One region of the Streptomyces sp. NPDC093261 genome, then DNA from elsewhere that is predicted to be linked to it. Evidence: riboswitches for the same ligand, from Rfam matches in the RefSeq annotation. Region 1 holds a riboswitch; the other holds the start of a gene.
The links. A riboswitch is a leader RNA that binds a small molecule or an ion and turns the genes downstream of it on or off. The one in region 1 is predicted to bind cobalamin.
Positions count from the first base shown of each region.

Region 1 (9,465 bases):
CGACCTGGGCGCCGCGCCGGTAGCACTCGAACGCGTGCCGTCCGGCACCGCAGCCGAGGTCCAGGACACGGTCGCCCGGGGCGAGCGGGAACCGGGAGAAGTCGACGGTCAGCACGTAGCCCTGCTTTCGCGGTTGGAATCGACGTCGGACACTCGAGCGGCAGTCGCCCCGACGACGGCTTCACTGCCTGCGGAGGCGGCGGAGGGCGATCCCGCGCCCGCCGTCCCCGCCGCGGTCTCCATAGGGCCGGGAGGCGTGGCGACGGAGCGGCGGGCGGCCGGGCCGGCGGAGGCGGCGATCGCCTCGCGGTAGCGCACCGCCGTGCCCTCGGCCGCCTTGGCCCAGGTGAAGTGGCGCAGCACTCGCTGACGGCCCGCCGCGCCGAGCCTGGCCCTCAGTTCGGGGTCGCCGAGCAGCCGGCTCAGTCCCGCGGCGAGTGCGCCGGCGTCACCGGCCGGCACCGCCAGGCATGTCTCGCCGTCGGGCCCGGCGACCTCCGGTATGGCACCACCGGTCGTGGCCACCAGCGGCGTACCGGTCGCCATCGCCTCGGCCGCCGGCAGTGAGAAGCCCTCGTACAGCGACGGCACGCACGCCACCTCGGCCGAGCGCACCAGGTCGACCAGTTCGGCGTCCGAGATGCCCTTGACGAACTCGACGGCGCGTTCGAGCCCGTAGCGCTCGACCGCCTGCGCGACCGGGCCGTCCTGCGGGCGCTTGCCGACGACGACGAGGTGCGCCCCGGGGTGCTCGGTCCGCACCTTGGCGAGCGCCTCGATCAGGAAGACGAGTCCCTTGAGCGGCACGTCCGCACTGGACGTGGTCACGATCCGGCCCGGCACCTGCGGCACCGAGGGATCCGGCGAGAAAAGGTCGGTGTCGGCGCCGATGTGCACGACGTGGACGCGGTCCCGGTCAACGCCCAGGTGGTCCACGATCTCCTGGCGGGAGGTGCCGGAGACGGTGAGCACCGACGGCAGCCGGCGAGCCACCCGCTTCTGCATGCGGGTGAACGCGTACCAGCGCCGCACGGACGCCCGCCGCTTCCAGCCCTCGGCCGCGTCCAGCTCCAACTTCCGGTCCACGGTGATGGGATGGTGGATCGTGGTGACCAGCGGCGCGCCCACATCGCCCAACAGGCCGTAGCCGAGCGTCTGGTTGTCATGCACGATGTCGAAGTCGCCACGGCGGGAACGCAGATGGCGGCGGGCGCGCAGCGAGAACGTCAGCGGCTCGGGGAAGCCGCCGGTCCACATCGTCGCGACCTCGAGGGTGTCGATCCAGTCCCGGAACTCCTCGCGCCGCGGGGTGCGGAAGGGGTCGGGCTGGCGGTACAGGTCAAGGCTCGGCAGTTCGGTGAGGGACAGGCCCCGGAGGTCCTCGCCCTCGTCGAGCACGGGGTACGGCTGGGCGCCGATGACCTCGACCTGATGACCGAGCCGGGTGAGTTCGCGTGAGAGGTGCCGTACGTACACGCCCTGGCCGCCGCAGAACGGGTTTCCCTTGTACGTCAGGAGCGCGATGCGCAGCGGGCGGTCCCCGTCCGCGGCCGAGCCCTCCTCGGGACCTGCCTCCCTGGCCTCAGCGGTCACTCCCGGCCCCTTCTCCCTGCCATTTCCCGCGAGACTACGACGGGACGGTAATCTAGAACAAGTTACAGACTTGATCGTTGAAGAGGCTCTGAATCTACCGGCAGGTAAGGGCGGTGTGAGCAGTGGATCAGGTGATTCGCGCCACGGCGTGGGCCCCTGCCATGCTGTCTGATCACTCATTCTCACCGACTGTCACGGAACACGGAACGGGACCCATGCCAGCGGAAGCCAAGGTGCCATCCAGTACCGCGCGACCGGCGGCGCAGCCGGCCTCATCCCCACTCACCGAGCGGCAGGAGGCGCGCCGCCGCCGGATCCTGCACGCGAGCGCGCAGCTGGCCGGCCGGGGCGGTTTCGACGCGGTGCAGATGCGCGAGGTCGCCGAGTCCTCGCAGGTGGCCCTCGGCACGCTGTACCGCTACTTCCCGTCGAAGGTGCATCTGCTGGTCGCGACCATGCAGGACCAGCTGGAGCATCTGCACCGCACGCTCCGGAAGAAGCCGCCGGCCGGGGAGACGGCGGCCGAGCGGGTGGCGGAGACCCTGATGCGGGCCTTCCGCGCGTTGCAGCGCGAGCCCCATCTCGCCGATGCCATGGTCCGTGCCCTGACCTTCGCGGACCGGAGCGTCTCGCCGGAGGTGGACCAGGTGTCCCGTCAGACGACGGCGATCATCCTGGACGCGATGGGCCTGGAGGATCCGACCCCCGACCAGCTCGCCGCGGTCCGGGTGATCGAGCACACCTGGCACTCGGCGCTGGTCACCTGGCTCTCCGGCCGCGCCTCCATCGCCCAGGTGAGGATCGACATCGAGACGGTGTGCCGGCTGATCGACCTGACGGATCCGGCGGGCCAGGCCCGAGCGCGGGCATGAAAAAGACCTACGAGACAAGTTCTGACCGTCTTCTGATCTCTCGATCTTCCAACGTTTACTCGACCGTCGATGTCGGCCCAAGCGGAAATCGAAACTTCACGCCGAAGTCGGCTACTCCGGTTGAGTGTCTCCACTCATCCCGTAGGCACTTTTCAGTGTAGCTCCCGCACCTCGGGATGGAAGACCCCAAAAGAAGATTTTTTGAGCATTTCGGGCATCCGGCCCCCGGCCTCCGCCGCCCCTACTCCTCGGGCGGGAACACCGGCTCCCCGCTCCCCGTCAGCGTGATCAGGATCGCCTCCACGGGGCAGTTCTCCGCCGCCTCCAGAACCGGCTCACCCGCGTCGGCGTCCGGTTCCACGGGGTGGGACTGCCGGGCGGAGTCGAGACGGAAGGCGTCGGGTGCCCGGTGGACGCACTGCATGGAGCCGATGCAGAGCGTGCGGTCGACCTCGATGTGCCAGCGGTCGCCCATGCGCTACGCCTCTCCGTACCCGGCCGGCAGATGGATCGTCTTGTGCTCCAGGAACTCGCCGTAGCCCTCGGGCCCGAACTCCCGGCCCAGCCCGGAGTTCTTGTAGCCGCCGAAGGGGCCGAGCATGTCGAGGCTGAACGTGTTCACCGAGTACGTGCCGGTCCGCACCCGCCGGGCGATCTCGATCCCGTGTTCGGCGTCCGCCGTCCACACGCTGCCGCTGAGCCCGTACTCCGAGTCGTTCGCGATCTTCACGGCCTCGCTCTCGTCGCCGTACGGCAGCAGACAGATCACGGGTCCGAAGATCTCCTCGCGGGCGATGCGCATGGAGTTGTCGACTTCGCCGAAGAGGGTCGGCTCCACATACCAGCCGCGGTCCAGGCCTGACGGGCGCCCGCCGCCGGCGAGGACCTTGGCGCCCTCCTCCTGGCCGATCCGGATGTAGTCGAGGCTGCGCTGCTGCTGGCGCCTGGCCACCAGCGGGCCGACCTGGGTGGCCGCATCCAGCGGATCGCCGACCACGAGCGCGCCCGCCGCGGCGGCGAGGGCGCCGGCGAACTCGTCGTAGCGGGAGCGCGGCAGCAGGATGCGGGTCTGTGCCACGCACGCCTGGCCGTTGTTCATCCAGGCGGCCGGGACGATCCCCGCCACGGCCTGGGAGACATCCGCGTCGGGCAGCACCACGGCCGCCGACTTGCCGCCCAGCTCCAGGGTCACCCGCGTCAGGTTCCGCGAGGCGACCTCCATCACGCGCCTGCCCGCCGCCACCGAGCCGGTGAAGGACACCTTGTCGACGCCGGGGTGTCCGACGAGGTACTCGCTCACCTCGCGGTCCGCGGGCAGGATCGACAGCACGCCCTCCGGCAGCCCGGCCTCCCGGGCGATCTCGCCGAGGAGGTAGGCATCGAGCGGGGACTCGGGCGACGGCTTGAGCACCGCCGTGCAGCCGGCGAGCAGCGCGGGCGCGAGCTTGGCGGCGGCGACGAACTGGGGGACGTTCCAGGGCGCGACGGCCGCCACGACCCCGGCCGGCTCCCGCCGCACGAGGATCCTCCCGAGGACGCCGTCGCGCCGCTCCTCATGGGGGAAGGCCCGCGCGACCGTGATCGCCGCGTCCCAGACCATCATCGCGCCGAGCGCCTGCGCGAGGACGCTCCAGGAGTACGGGGAGCCGTTCTCGGAAGAGATCACGCGGGCGATCTCCTCGTGACGGGCGGCGACTCCGTCCTTGATCCTCGTCACGACCTCGATCCGCTCGTCGAGCGACGCCCTCGGCCAGGGGCCCTCGTCGAAGGCGCGGCGCGCGACGGCGACGGCCCGGTCGACGTCCTCGGGCGAGGCGTGCGGCACCCGGCCGATGATCTCCTCGGTGTGCGGGGAGACCACCTCGATCACGTCCCTGCCCAGGGGGTCGGTCAACTCCCCGCCGATGAACAGCTGTCCGTGTTCCACGAGCTCGGTCATGACCGGCTGCCTCCCCGGGACACTTGCTGACGATCCATCAGATGTCGTCGACACCAGAACTGTTACCAGTTCCGGCCGACGGAGTCCACGCACCGGTTCGATCGGGCTACTGTCGAAACGTGTTCTAGTTATAGTGGGCCGTAGGGCGGCGGACGGGGGAGCGCATGGCGTGGACGGCCGATCAGGGCGGGGGCGTACGCTCCCTCAGGGTTCCCATCCCGGACAACCCCCTCGGCCACACGCTGGTGTACGTCGTCGACACCGACCGCGGCCCGGTGCTGGTCGACACGGGCTGGGACGACCCGGACTCCTGGGACGCCCTCACCGACGCACTGACGACCTGCGGCACCTCGGTCGCGGAGATCCACGGCGTGGTGATCACCCATCACCACCCCGACCACCACGGCCTCTCGGGCCGGGTCCGCGAAGCCTCCGGCGCCTGGGTCGCGATGCACGCGGCGGACACCGCGGTCGTACGGCGCACCCGAGAGGCCCGCCCCGAGCACTGGTTCACCTACATGCGCGCCAAGCTCGCGGCGGCCGGTGCCCCCGAGGAGCACCTCGCGCCACTGCGCACGCCGCGCTCGCTGCCCGGCCTCTCCCCCGCCCTGCCCGACCGTGAGATCGTCCCCGGCGAGCTGCTCGACCTCCCGGGCCGCCGCCTGCGCGCGATCTGGACCCCGGGGCACACCCCCGGCCATGTCTGCCTCCATCTGGAGGAGGAGCACCCCGCCGGACTCCCGGGCCGCGGCCGTCTGTTCTCCGGCGACCACCTGCTGCCGGAGATCACCCCGCACATCGGCCTGTACGAGGACCTGGACGACACGACCGTGGTCGCCGATCCGCTCGGCGACTACCTCGACTCCCTGGAGCGCGTCGGCCGCCTCGCACCCGCCGAGGTGCTGCCAGCCCACCAGCACCCGTTCACCGACGCGCCCGCCCGCGTCCGGGAGCTGCTGGCCCACCACGAGGAGCGGCTGACGGGCCTGCTCGCCCTCCTCGGCACTCCGCTGACCCCCTGGCAGCTCGCCGAGCGCATGGAGTGGAACCGCCCCTGGGCACAGATCCCCTACGGCTCCCGCACCATCGCGGTCTCGGAGGCGGAGGCCCATCTGCGCCGACTGGTGAAACTGGGCCGGGCGGAGCCGGTACCGGGCACGGACCCGGTGGCGTACGCGGTCCTGTGAGGCCCTCGCGCCTCGCGGACCTTCCCTGGTACCAAGGCGTATGAACCCCATGGACCCCTTGGAGCACCTCCTCGCCGAACGTGCCTGCGAGCGCCTGATCCTCGACTTCGTCCACCGCCTCGACCTCGGCGAGCCCGCGACGGTGGCCGAGCTGTTCACGGCCGACGGCGGCTGGGAGTGGCCGGCGGGCGGGCGCCGGATCGAGGGCCGCGAGGCGCTGCGCAGGTACTTCGGCTCCCGCCCCGCCGACCGGCTCTCCCGCCGTCTGATGTCCAACATCCTGGTCACGCCTGCGTCCCCGGACACGGCCACCGCGACGTCGTACTTCACGACGTATCGCGTCGACGGGTACGACGGCGGCATGGTCCCGGCAGGACCGCCCACCCAAGTCGGGCACTACGAGGACACGTTCCGCAAGGTCGACGGTGTCTGGCTGCTTGCCTCCCGCGTCCTCTTCCTCCCCTTCGGCGGGGAGACGTCCCGGCTCACCCGCTAGTGCGCCTCTCACAGGGGCCTCCCAGGTCCGCTTTCACCGGCGGGTACAGTGGCCGGGTCGTTCTCACACCCGTACGGGGGGAAGCCGGTGCAAATCCGGCGCTGACCCGCAACCGTAAGCCGTCCCCGAGGCGGTGAGCCGGAACACCGCGTACGGAACGTGACCGGCTCACGCGCACCGGCGGCCCGCCGGTGTACGGCACCGTCGAGGTCTACGGAGCCGAGCCGCCCGGGGGATGCCCCGTGCCGCCCTGCTCCCGGACACCAAGGGAGAGGCATCCGCCCATCATGATCGTTCGCCGCAGCGCCGCGGTACTGGCCGCCATAGCCGCCGTCGCCGGGGCCCCCGCCTCGGCCTTCGCGGCCTCCCCCTCGCCGTCCGCCTCGCCGTCGCTGCCGTCCGGTCTCTACGGCACCGCGGACCCCACCTACGACGGTGTCTGGCGGCAGTCGCTCGCCCTGCTCGCCCAGCACACGGCCGGTGTGCGGCCCGCCGCCGCGGCGGTGGACTGGCTGACGGGCCAGCAGTGCGCGAGCGGCGCCTTCGCCCCGTACCGCCCGCAGCCGGCCGCGAAGTGCGACGCCAAGACGCCCGTCGACACCAACAACACCGCGGCGGCCGTACAGGCCCTCGCCGCGCTCGGCGGCCACGGAGCCGAGCGCGGCAAGGCGGTGGCCTGGCTGAAGTCCGCGCAGAACAAGGACGGCGGCTGGGGCTACACCGCGGGTGGCGCGAGCGACGCGAACTCGACGTCCGTCGTGATCGGGGCGCTCACGGCGGCGGGCGAGCGGCCCGAGGACGTCCGCAAGGACGGCAAGTCCCCCTACGACGCGCTGCTGAAGCTCGCGCTGCCCTGCGACGGCGACGGGGCGGGGGCCTTCGCCTACCAGCCCGACAAGAAGGGCGCGCTCACCGCCAACGCGGACGCCACCGCCGCGGCCGTGGTCGGCGCGCTGGGCAAGGGGCTCGCCGGGGAGAGGGCTCCGGCCCAGGGCACGGCCCCGGCGTGCGGGAAGGCCACCGATGCGCGCCAGGCCGCGCACAACGGCGCCGCGTACCTGCTCAAGGCCCTGGCCAGGGACCAGCACCTCACCTCGGCCCTGCCCGGCGCCAAGGACCAGCCCGACTACGGCAACACGGCGGACGCGGTGGTCGCCCTCGCCACCGCCGGTCAGGGCGAGCGGGCTTCCGGCGCCCTGCACTGGCTGGAGACCCACTCCGGGCCCTGGGCGCGGCAGAGCGGCCCGGCCGCGTACGCCCAGCTGATCCTCGCCGCGCACGCGACGGGCACCGACCCCCGTCACTTCGGCGGAACCGACCTGGTCACCGCGCTGAACGCGACGGGCCCGGCCCCGCAGGCGGCCGACGCCACCCAGAAGACCGACAAGACCGAGAAGCCCGGTAAGAAGGCCGACTCGGACTCCGCCTTCGGCGTGTGGTGGATCGTCGGCGTCTTCCTCGTCGCCGGCATCGGCATCGGCTTCCTGCTCAGCGGCCGCGGCAAGCGGCAGCAGCCGTGAGTCGCGTCCGTGCGGGCGCCCCGCTCCCGGCCGCACCGCTCCTGCTGCTGATGGCGGTGTGTGTGCTGCTCGGGAGCGCGGGCCGGGCCCAGGCCGTCGGCTACCGCTACTGGTCCTTCTGGGAGCGGAACGGCAACGCCTGGACGTACGCCACCCAGGGCCCCTCGGCCGGCCGCCCTTCCGACGGGGACGTACAGGGCTTCCGGTTCGCGGTGAGCGAGGACTCCGCGGACGCCACGAGGCCGCGCGGCAGCGCGGACTTCGCGACGATCTGCGCCGGCACGCCCGCCCGGGACGGTCACAAGCGCGTGGCCCTGGTCCTGGACTTCGGCACGGCGGCGGACGCCCCCACCGGCGAACGGCCGCCGGCCGAGCGCACGGCCTGCGCCCGCGTGCCCGGGGACGCGACGACGGCGGACGCCCTGGCCGCGGTCGCGGGCCCGCTGCGCTATGACACCAACGCCCTGCTGTGCGCGATCGCGGGGTATCCGGCCAAGGGCTGCGGCGAGCAGGTGAGCGCCGGGCAGGACCGGAACCCGGCGCAGGGCACGGCCCATCAGGGGCAGTCGAAGGCACAGGCGCCGGCGAAGGGCACGGCGCACCACGGCCCGTCGGTGGGCGTCCTCGCGGGCGCCGCCGCCGTGGCCGCGCTGGGCGCGGCGGCGGTGTGGCAGGCGCGCCGCCGGAGGGGCTGACGGTGGCGGCCCGTCCCGTGCGCGGCGGGCCGGCCGTGCATCCGGGCGCCTGGTGGCTGTGGGCCCTCGGACTCGCCACCGCCGCGACCCGCACCACCAACCCGCTGCTGCTGGCCCTCCTGGTCGCGGTGTCCGCCTATGTCGTCGCGGCCCGCCGCACCACCGCCCCCTGGTCCCGCTCCTACGCCGCCTTCGCCAGGCTCGGCCTCGCCGTCCTCGCCATCCGGCTGCTGTTCACCGTGGTCCTCGGCTCGCCCATCCCGGGCACCCACACCCTGTTCACCCTCCCCGAGGTCCCGCTCCCGCACTGGGCGCAGGGGATCCGCCTCGGCGGCCGGGTCACCGCGGAGAGTCTCGTCTTCGCCCTGTACGACGGTCTGCGGCTGGCCACGCTGCTGATCTGCGTGGGCGCCGCGAACGCCCTGGCGAACCCCGCCCGGCTGCTGAAGGCCCTGCCGGGCGCGCTGTACGAGGCGGGGGTGGCGGTCGTCGTCGCGCTCACCTTCGCCCCGCATCTCGTCGCCGACGTACGGCGGCTGCGCGCCGCACGCCGGCTGCGCGGCCGGCCCGACCGGGGGCTGCGCGGTCTGCTCCAGGTCGGACTTCCGGTTCTGGAGGGCGCATTGGAGCGTTCGGTGGCGCTCGCCGCCGCGATGGACGCGCGCGGCTTCGGCCGCACCGCGGCCGTCCCGCCGGCCGTCCGCCGCACCACCACCGCCCTCACCCTGGGGGGGCTGCTCGGCGTCTGCGCGGGCACCTACGGACTGCTGACCGCGGAGGGGGCCGCCTACGGGCTGCCCGTCCTGCTCGCCGGTCTCCTTGCCGCCCTCGCCGGGCTGCGGCTGGGCGGCCGCCGCTCGCCGCGCACCCGCTACCGCCCCGACGCATGGGACGCGCGGGCGTGGCTGGTCGCCGGCTCCGGGATCGCCGCCGCGGCGCTCCCGGCCGTCTGGGCCGCCTACGACCCCGCCGCCCTGCACCCCGGTGTCGTCCCCCTGGCCGCCCCGGCGCTGCCGCTGCTCCCCGCCGCGGCGGTGCTGCTCGGCCTGCTGCCCGCGTTCGTCACCCCCGCCCCCGAGGAGTCCGTGTGATCCGCTTCGAGAAGGTCTCCGTGACATACGACGGAGCGGCCGAACCCGTGGTGCGGGACATCGACTTCGAGG
Region 1 is NZ_JBIVNO010000001.1:586,144-595,608, forward strand. It holds gene ACIP94_RS02685 (class I SAM-dependent methyltransferase) at 1-115, opposite strand, end outside; gene ACIP94_RS02690 (glycosyltransferase family 4 protein) at 109-1,593, opposite strand; gene ACIP94_RS02695 (TetR family transcriptional regulator) at 1,809-2,465, shown strand; gene ACIP94_RS02700 (ferredoxin) at 2,707-2,940, opposite strand; gene ACIP94_RS02705 (aldehyde dehydrogenase) at 2,944-4,404, opposite strand; gene ACIP94_RS02710 (MBL fold metallo-hydrolase) at 4,569-5,591, shown strand; gene ACIP94_RS02715 (nuclear transport factor 2 family protein) at 5,641-6,087, shown strand; cobalamin riboswitch at 6,128-6,256, shown strand; gene ACIP94_RS02720 (prenyltransferase/squalene oxidase repeat-containing protein) at 6,375-7,607, shown strand; gene ACIP94_RS02725 (SCO2322 family protein) at 7,658-8,302, shown strand; gene ACIP94_RS02730 (CbiQ family ECF transporter T component) at 8,305-9,393, shown strand; gene ACIP94_RS02735 (ABC transporter ATP-binding protein) at 9,390-9,465, shown strand, end outside.

Region 2 (9,465 bases), on a different contig from region 1:
GCAGAGCGAGGGCCTTGGCCGTGTTGCCGCTGGAGAGTTCCACGACCGTCTCACCACCCTCGGACGCGGCCTCGAGCAGCGGGCGCGCCATGTTCCAGGCGGGCCGGTCCTTGACCGAGCCGAAGGGGTTGAGCATCTCCAGCTTCGCGTACAGGTCGATGTGGCGCAGGCCGTGGACGGCCGGATCGATGCGTACCAGCGGCGTGTTGCCGATGGCCTCGGTGATGCTGTCGTACCTCATGCCCCTTGCCCCCCGGGATGTGTGATCGGCCAGTACTCCTCATCCAGGCACCAGCGCCAGGAGCCTCCTTCTCTTACGACGGCCACCGTGCGGGCCACCGGCTGCCGTTGGGCATGGTGGGCGTGGAAGTCCATGGCGTAGCCCGCCGTGTTGGCGAACGCCAGCAGGTCGCCGGCACGGGGCAGGCGGGGCAGGAAGACCGTGCGGCGCGTGATCAGGTCGGCCTCCAGGCAGAGATTGCCGACGAGGTGGACCCCCACCGGCCCCTCCTCGCCCTCCCCTCCCGCTCCGGTACGCGGGAGCAGTACGGGGTCGACGAGTACGCCGTGTTCCTCCAGGCTCACATCCCCGGCGTTCATCCCGAGCCGCACCAGATACTCCCCGGCCCCCTCACCGATGCGCCGTACGTCCAAGACCCGCGCCAGCGAGAGCCCGCACTGGTCGACGAGGGCCCGGCCCGGTTCGACGTACAGGTCGTAGAGGTGCTCCAGGAGCAGAGTGGCGGGCGGTCGGCCCAGGATGGGCGTGGGCAGCGAGAGCAACTCGTCGAGGTAGCCGGGCCCGGCGGTGGGGCGGTACGCCGGGTAGAGGGCGGCGGCCCCCCGCACCGTACCGCCCTCGTTGCGCAGCCCGTAGCCGTGCCCGCGCCAGGTCAGGGGCGGGCGGGTGCCGAGCACCGCCTCGGTCAGTGCGGTGGTGTACCGCTCCCACTGACCGGCGTCGTCGACGTAGCCGACACCGAAGCCCCCGCCGATGTCGATGACGCGCGGTGCCAGGCCCCGGGCGCGGCACTCGTCCATGACCGTCACACAGCGTTCCAGGGCAGGGACCTTCTCCGCCAAGGCGGTCGTGTCCAGGTGGTAGGCGACACCGGTCAGCTCGACGGCGTCACGGTGCCGTTCGACTGCCGACAGCAGCTCGTCGAGCTCTCCCACCGGGGAACCGAAGCGGCTGCGCCGCGACAGCATCCGCACACCCGCGGGTTGCGAGTCATCGACCGAATCGAACGCCGAGAGCCGCAGCAGAACGTCGACGCGGGGGAGGTCGTGCTTCCGCACCACGTCGGCCAGTTGGTCCAGCTCGCCGCGCGAGTCGAGGTTCACCGTCGCCCCGACGCGGGCGGCCAGCCACAGGAACTCCGGGTCCTTCGGCCCGGTGGCCATGATGCGGTCGGGTGTGACGCCGGACCCCAGAACATGCCGCAGCTCCCCCAGCGAGGCGACATCGACGCCCACTCCGGCCGGGTCCGCGGCGGCCAGCCGCCGTACGAGGGCGCTGGACCGGTTCGCCTTGTGGGCGTAGTACACCCGGCCGGCCAGGTGGTGGTCGCGGTAGACGGCACGGAAGCGGCCGGCGTTCTCGGCGATCCGCTCCGGCAGCAGCACATTGAGCGGAGAGCCGAGTGCGTCGACGAGGGAGTGCAGGAACGGTGCGTCGGCCAGCAGTGAACTGAGCGGTGGCTCCAGTCGTGGTCGCAGATACAAGGGCACACCCACGGCAGGCACCTTCCCTTCCCCCTCCGCACCGGCCGACCGGGCCCCGTCAGCCGTCCGGACGTATTCATTTCCACCTACAACGGCCATTAAGCCCCGAACGGCCGCGCAGCCGAGGCCGTTGAGTGTGCGCCTCCTGCGGTCCAGCGCGGCTCGATCGTGCGGGTCGGGCGCGAGCGGCGCATGGAGAACGTCGGCTTGAGCGGCGCGCATGCCCCGTGCGTCCTGGAAGCCGGTGCCCAGCGTTCGGCGGGCTCTCCGACTTCCCGCCGAAGACCTATGAGGGGGTAAAGAATCCCTTCGCACACTGTCGGCCGCAATGAGGCGGAGTTACCTTCCTCTCACGTTCTGTCATGCACATTCACGCAATCAGCATGTCATGTCCATGACTGCACGACGCCGCTGTGCACGTCACGGGCCTGCCCACCCAGAGCGAGAAACCCCACTTCCCGATGGAGGCAGCACCCCATGCGTGAGTCACGCCCGAGCAACCAAAGACGCAGTCTGCGAAGACTCGTCGCCGTCGCCTTCCCGGCCCTCTCCCTCGCCGTCGCCGGGTTCTACGCGGCACCTTCGGCCGGGGCCCAGCCCGCCACAGCGCAGCCGCACCTCTCCAAGACCACCCAGAACGCCAAGGCGCTGACCGACCCGAGCCGGCAGACCTACCACTCCACCGGCAGGGCGGGACAGAAGGTGCCCACCCAGCACCTGTGCGCCACCGCCCAGCCGGGCCACGCGTCCTGCTTCGCCCAGCGCCGCACCGACATCAAGCAGCGCCTGGCCTCGGCGGTCGCCGCCGCCGCGCCCTCCGGCCTCTCCCCGGCCAACCTGCACAGCGCCTACAACCTGCCCACCACGGCCGGTTCGGGCATGACGGTCGGCATCGTGGACGCCTACAACGACCCCAACGCCGAGTCGGACCTGGCCACCTACCGGTCGCAGTTCGGCCTGTCCGCCTGCACCAAGGCCAACGGCTGCTTCAAGCAGGTCAGCCAGACCGGCTCCACCACCCAGCTGCCGACCAACGACAGCGGCTGGGCCGGCGAAGAGATGCTCGACATCGACATGGTCAGCGCGGTCTGCCCCAACTGCAACATCATCCTGGTCGAGGCCAACTCCGCGACCGACTCCGACCTCGGCACCGCCGAGAACGAGGCCGTCACACTCGGCGCCAAGTTCGTCTCCAACAGCTGGGGCGGCTCCGAGTCCTCCTCCCAGACCAGCGAGGACACCTCGTACTTCAAGCACCCGGGCGTCGCGATCACCGTCTCCTCGGGCGACTCCGCCTACGGCGCCGAGTACCCGGCGACCTCCCAGTACGTGACCGCCGTCGGCGGCACCGCGCTCACCACCGCCTCCAACTCCCGCGGCTGGAGCGAGTCCGTCTGGCACACCAACTCCACCGAGGGCACCGGCTCCGGCTGCTCCGCCTACGACCCGAAGCCGAGCTGGCAGACCGACACCGGCTGCTCCAAGCGCATGGAGGCCGACGTCTCCGCCGTCGCAGACCCCGCCACCGGCGTGGCGGTCTACGACACCTACGGGGGCTCCGGCTGGGCGGTCTACGGCGGCACCAGCGCCTCCTCGCCGATCATCGCCTCGGTCTACGCCCTCGCGGGCACCCCGGGCGCGAGCGACTACCCGGCGAAGTACCCGTACTCCCACACCGGCAACCTGTACGACGTGACCAGCGGCAACAACGGCTCCTGCTCCCCGTCGTACTTCTGCACCGCCGGCACCGGCTACGACGGCCCGACCGGCTGGGGCACCCCCAACGGCACCGCCGCCTTCACCTCCGGCGGCGGCGGTGGCGGCAACACGGTGACCGTCACCAGCCCCGGCAGCCAGTCCACCACCACCGGGAGCTCGGTCAGCCTGCAGATCCACGCCACCGACAGCGCCGGCGCGGCCCTCACCTACAGCGCGAGCGGCCTGCCCACCGGCCTGTCCATCAACAGCTCCACCGGCCTGATCTCCGGCACGGCCTCCACCGCGGGCACCTACCAGGTCACGGTCACCGCGACCGACTCCACCGGCGCCTCCGGCTCGACCTCCTTCACCTGGACCGTCGGCTCCGGCGGTGGCGGCGGCTGCACCTCCTCCCAGCTGCTGGCCAACCCGGGCTTCGAGTCCGGCAGCACCGGCTGGAGCGCGACCAGCGGCGTCATCACCAACGACTCCGGTGAGGCGGCCCACAGCGGCTCCTACAAGGCATGGCTCGACGGCTACGGCTCCTCGCACACCGACACCCTGTCCCAGTCGGTGACGATCCCGGCCGGCTGCAAGGCCACGCTCACCTTCTACCTGCACATCGACACCGCCGAGACCACCACCAGCACCGCGTACGACAAGCTGACGGTGACCGCCGGTTCGACCACCCTGGCGACCTACTCGAACCTCAACAAGGCCTCCGGGTACGCGCAGAAGACCTTCGACCTGTCCTCGTTCGCGGGCTCGACGGTCACCCTGAAGTTCAACGGCGTGGAGGACTCCTCGCTGCAGACCAGCTTCGTCGTGGACGACACCGCCCTGACGACCAGCTGATCCTCACGATCCGAGCACCCGGTCCCGCACGCGGAAGCCGTCCGCGTGCGGGACACACCCGTTGGGGGCGCATCCGCGTGACCAGCGGCGCAACCGGTCGTAGTCGCAGCCCTTGTCGCCCGCAGCGGTGCGGGCCGTCGCCGACGAGTCCGCGGCAGCCGTTCCCACGCCTGCGCCCTAGGGAGTGCAGTGGCGCAGCAGCGCGGAAACCGGACCGTCGACGAGTCGGTAGCGCACGATCCGGCCGTCCTTCTCGCCCTCGACGATGCCGGCGGTCCGCAGCAGACGCAGCGCCTGGGAGACGGCGGTGTCCCGCATCCCGGTGGCCACGGCGAGGTCGGAGACGGCGATGGGGCCCGCCTCGTGGAGGGCGAGCAGCAAGGACAGGCGTCCGGGATCGGAGAGCAAGGAGAAGCGGTCGGCCCAGGCTCGTACGCGTTCGGGCTCACCGACGGCGGCGATGGCGTCGCAGACCCTGTGGCCGTCGATGGTCCGCTGCCCGGCGCGTTCCGCGGGGACGAGATGCATGGACTCATCATCGCAGCCGTCCTCGCCCGCCTCCACACCTGATCAGATATGCAGCCTTGCAGCCATGTCCCACGGCCTCCTAGGGTGGGCGGGCCGTGGTGTTCGGGAAGACCGGTGACAGCCCTCAGGGGCTCAGTCCGGAGCGGCCCTCGCCACTGTGATCGGGGAGTTCCCGCCCCATGCGTTGCCACTGGCCTCACGGCCGGGAAGGCAGGGGCGGGCGCGTCGACCCGTCAGCCAGGAGACCGGCCACGGCATCACGAAGCTGATCCACGAGGTGCTGGAGCGTGACCGTATGACCGTGTCCCAAGGCGTGCCCGAAACCACCGCCGCCAAGTCCTTCCGCTGGCGGCGCGAGGACACTCTCCGAACCGCCGGTCTCCTTGCCGTGATCGTCGCCCTGCACGTGCTCGCGTTCGGGATCCTCCTGCTGGTGATTCCGCGTCACTACGAGGTCGGCACCAAGGCGTTCGGCATCGGCCTGGGCATCACCGCCTACACGCTCGGCATGCGGCATGCCTTCGACGCCGACCACATCGCGGCCATCGACAACACCACCCGGAAGCTGATGGCCGACGGCCGGCGGCCGGTGTCGGTGGGCTTCTGGTTCGCGCTCGGGCACTCCAGTGTGGTGGTCGTCATGGCCGCGCTGGTCGCCGGCGGCGCCAAGCTCGCCGGCACGCTGATGAAGGACGACTCCCGGACCCACCAGGTCCTCGGCACGGTGGGCACCACGGTCTCCGGCGGCTTCCTGTACCTCATCGCCGCTCTCAACCTGGTCGCGCTGTTCGGCATCCTGCGGGTGTTCAAGGCCATGCGCGCCGGGCACTACGACGAGGCGGAGCTGGAGGCCCATCTCGACTCGCGCGGCTTCATGAACCGCGTCCTGGGCCGGCTCACCAAGTCCATCCGCCGCCCCGGCCAGATGTTCCCGCTCGGCTTCCTGTTCGGGATCGGCTTCGACACCACGACCGAGGTCCTGCTCCTCGCCCTGGCCGGCAACGGCGCCGCCGCCGGGCTGCCCTGGTACGCGATTCTGTGCCTGCCCCTCCTCTTCGCGGCGGGCATGAGCCTGTTCGACACCCTCGACGGCACCTTCATGAACTTCGCCTACCAGTGGGCGTTCTCGAACCCCGTGCGCAAGGTGTTCTACAACCTCACGATCACCGGCCTGTCCATCGCGGTGGCCTTCTTCGTCGGTACGATCGAGCTGGTCGGCGTGCTGCACGACAGGCTCGGCCTGAGCGATGACGTCACCGGCTGGGTCGCGGGCCTGGACCTGGACAATGTCGGCTACGTCATCGTCGGGCTGTTCGTGGTCGTCTGGGCCGTGGCTCTCCTCTACTGGCGCCTGGCCAAGGTCGAGGAGCGCTGGAGCGCCCGCGCCGCCGACGCCGGCTGACGGCACAGCGGCGACCGCCTCGGCAGGAGGGGCCGGAGGCCGTGCTTCCCGAGATTCCCCGGGTCAGCAGCCCGCCGACCCACCATCGACATACAGGTGCCCTGCCGACGGTCTCCCGCCGGCAGGGCGGCTGCCCTACGCTGCCCCGGCTCCGGTGGAGCGGCCGCGCAGAACGGCGAACACGGCCGCCGCCAGCCCCAGGGCGCCGACGACCAGCCCGGCCACACCGAGGCCACGGGCGGTCGAGTCGCTGCTCGACGCGGTCGGCTTGGCGCTCTCGGAGCTCTTCGAGTTCGCCCCCCACGCGGTCGAGGTACTGCCGTCTTCCGCCGCGCCCTTGGCCGTGAGCTTGAGGACGGGCGCCGGGTTCTCCGGCTCGTCGCCACCCGGCTGCGTCTGCTCGATCCAGCGGACGGTCTTGCCGTCGGAGTAGGTCTGCAACGCCTTGAAGGTCAGCTGGTCGGTGTCGTCGGGCAGCCGGCCGAAGGCGACGTTGAAGTCCTCGTAGTGCCCGGGGCCGATCTTGCCTCCGGTGAAGGTGATCTCCGAGACGGCGTCGGTGATGGTGCCGTCGTCGGTCTTGATGGGCGTCTTGAGCTTGGTGTTGGTGACCTGGGCGGTCCAGCCGTCCTGCGGGGAGACCAGCACGCCGAGGATGGGGTGGTCGGTGGGCAGGAAGACCTGGACCTTGTTGGTGTCGGCGTTGTCCTCCTCGTTGGGGACGCGGAAGGTCAGGACGCCGTCGGTGGCGCCCTTGGCGTAGCTGTCGGGGTGGACGGTGACGTGCGCGGAGGCGACGCCCGCGGCGGCGAGGACACCGGCGGCGGTCAGGGCGGTGACGGCGCCGGCACGGCGCAGGGTGGTGCGAGTCCTGGACATGAGGTAAGGGATCTCCGTACTTGAGGAAAGGGGGTGTCGGGAGTCGGATCGCGTAGTTGCTGTGGCCGGCAGCCCGGATCGCTCGGTGATCCGGGCCACCACCATGCGTTGGCTCACGCCGCCGCGGCCACCAGCGCAGAGTGCTCGGCCTCGTGCAGCCACGCGATCAGGGAAGTACGGGCGCGGGCGACCCGCGAGCGCACGGTGCCGATCGGGCAGTCGCTGACGTGGGCCGCCTCCGCGTAGGGAAGTCCCAGCAACTGGGTGAGGACGAACGCCTCGCGGCGGTCGTCGGGGAGGGTGTCCAGCAGCTCGGAGAGGGCGACGCCGTCGTCGAAGCCGGGCAGGTCGCGCGGCTGGGTGCGTTCTGCTGCCGACTCCCAGTCGTCCGTGTCCGACAGGCGAGGCCGGCACGAGTTGTACCGGATGCTGTCGACCACCGCGCGGTGGGCGATGGACAGCAGCCAGGTGCGGGCCGAGGAGCGGCCTTCGAACCGGTGCAGGCTGCCCAGGGCCCGCAGAAAGGTGTCCTGGGTCAGGTCGTCGGCACTCTGGGGGTCGGCACCGAGATACGTCACATAGTGGCGGACGTCTCGGTGCAGGGCGCGGACGAAGAGGTCGACGGCATCGGGGTCACCGCTGCGGGCAGCGAGCGCCCAGGCCGTGATCGACTCATCCTTCGAGTTGTTTCTCGGTTGTTCGCGCGATGGAGGCAGGGCAGGAGTGATCACCTGGGATCTGTCCTTCTCGGGAATCAGGTATCCGGTGTGCGGCCGGCGCGCGCTTCAGGGCGGCGGGCAGCACGGCAGAACCGGTGAGGGGGTGGAGGGCCGGGCGCGGAAGCGCACGGCCGGTGCCCGAGGCGGGAGACCAACAGCTCGACGGCCTCGGGGAACCGGCTGTCGTCAGGCGACAGCGGTCCCGGCGGGCGGCCCCCGAGAGGTGATCGCGTGCGTGAGGAGGAGGCGGCGCGGTGCCCGGTCCGAGGTCGCTCGGCGGGTTCGGACGCGCGGCCGGTGCGGCGGTGCGGGCAGCCGGAGGAGAAGACTCAGCGGGGTGAAGAGCCAACCGGCCAGGGCCCGCAGGATGCGGAAGGCCGCGCGCTCGCCGTACGCGAGCCACAGGCCGCACAGCACAGCGGCCAGAAGGTGGGCGAGGAGCATGCCGGTTGGGGACATGCCGCCCATGTCATGACCGAGGGATCCGGCGGACCCCATGTGGCCCATCGAGCCCATCGAGCCCATCGAGCCCATCGAGCCCATCGAACTCATCGAGCCCATAGCGGCCATGGAACCCATGGAGTGCATCGCGCCCATCCCGTGGTCCATGGAGTGCATGGACATCGACATGGCGTCGTGCCGCGCGGCCGACGGTCCCGAATGCGGGCCGCACAGGACGTAGGCGAGCCACTGCCAGGCCGGCGATCTCCCGCCGGCCGGTGCCCCTTGTACGACGGCCTGGGCCAGAGAGAACGACGAGTGGAGCAGTGCCTGCGTGGCCACCGCGAGGGAGACGACCACAAGCGGTCCGCGTTCCCGGCCGGCGACCCCCCAGGCCATGCCGCCCGTCGCCACGGTGCCCGCGGCCATGGCCCACCAGGGCACCGCGGTTCCGGACATCAGGATGTGACCCAGGGCAGCGAGCAGCACGGACACGGCAGCGAACATCGCGGCCCGTATCGTGCGAGAACACCACCCAGCAGTCATGGCGACTCATCCTCGCATCCGTGGCTCCATGGTCACCGGGGGGTATACGGAAATCCGCCTGAGACTCCCTCAGCTCCGGGTCGGTGATCCACACCACAGTAGCGGTCCGGAACTCGTCGGAGGTGGAACCCGACCTCTCTCGAACCCCCGGAGAGTTACGGGTTCACGCCGCTCGTCGCCGCTCGGCACCTGGCCGGGCGACCGGGGGCCCCTTGCGGACACCCCATGGCACCACATGGCACCACATGAACCGCTTGGCACCGCCTGGCACCGCCTGGCGTCGCGTGGCGCCATCCGGTGCCACTCGATGCCATGCGATGCCATCCGATGCCCTCAAGAGCGCTTTGGGTACACGTGGTGCCATAGTGACGCGTGTCGACCGCATGCCGTTTCCGCAGTTCAGAGCCACTCCCCCCAGGCCCTTCCCACCCAAGTCGCCCCCAGGCTTGCACATGGCGCCAAAATGGTGCCACCATTGCGCCATGGACCTCACCCCGTATGTCGACACCCTCCGCCGCGAACTCGCGGTGGCCGCCGAAGCCGGCGGGGAGGATGCCCGCGAGCTGGCCGAGCGGCTCACCGCTCCTCTGGAGTCGGCGACCCGTCTGACCCTGCTCAATGTGCTCTCCGCCGCGATGGACGAGATCACCCGCGAACTCGCCCCCGGCTCGG
Region 2 is NZ_JBIVNO010000018.1:99,653-109,117, forward strand. It holds gene ACIP94_RS30020 (pyridoxal-phosphate dependent enzyme) at 1-241, opposite strand, end outside; gene ACIP94_RS30025 (Y4yA family PLP-dependent enzyme) at 238-1,707, opposite strand; gene ACIP94_RS30030 (putative Ig domain-containing protein) at 2,203-4,278, shown strand; gene ACIP94_RS30035 (hypothetical protein) at 4,282-4,446, opposite strand; gene ACIP94_RS30040 (ArsR/SmtB family transcription factor) at 4,456-4,806, opposite strand; cobalamin riboswitch at 4,886-5,075, shown strand; gene ACIP94_RS30045 (HoxN/HupN/NixA family nickel/cobalt transporter) at 5,102-6,208, shown strand; gene ACIP94_RS30050 (YcnI family protein) at 6,344-7,087, opposite strand; gene ACIP94_RS30055 (sigma-70 family RNA polymerase sigma factor) at 7,201-7,818, opposite strand; gene ACIP94_RS30060 (hypothetical protein) at 7,993-8,754, opposite strand; gene ACIP94_RS30065 (hypothetical protein) at 9,276-9,465, shown strand, end outside.
Region 2: it holds a riboswitch for cobalamin, as region 1 does, so the genes downstream of both, ACIP94_RS30045 (HoxN/HupN/NixA family nickel/cobalt transporter) here and ACIP94_RS02720 (prenyltransferase/squalene oxidase repeat-containing protein) in region 1, are expected to answer to the same signal.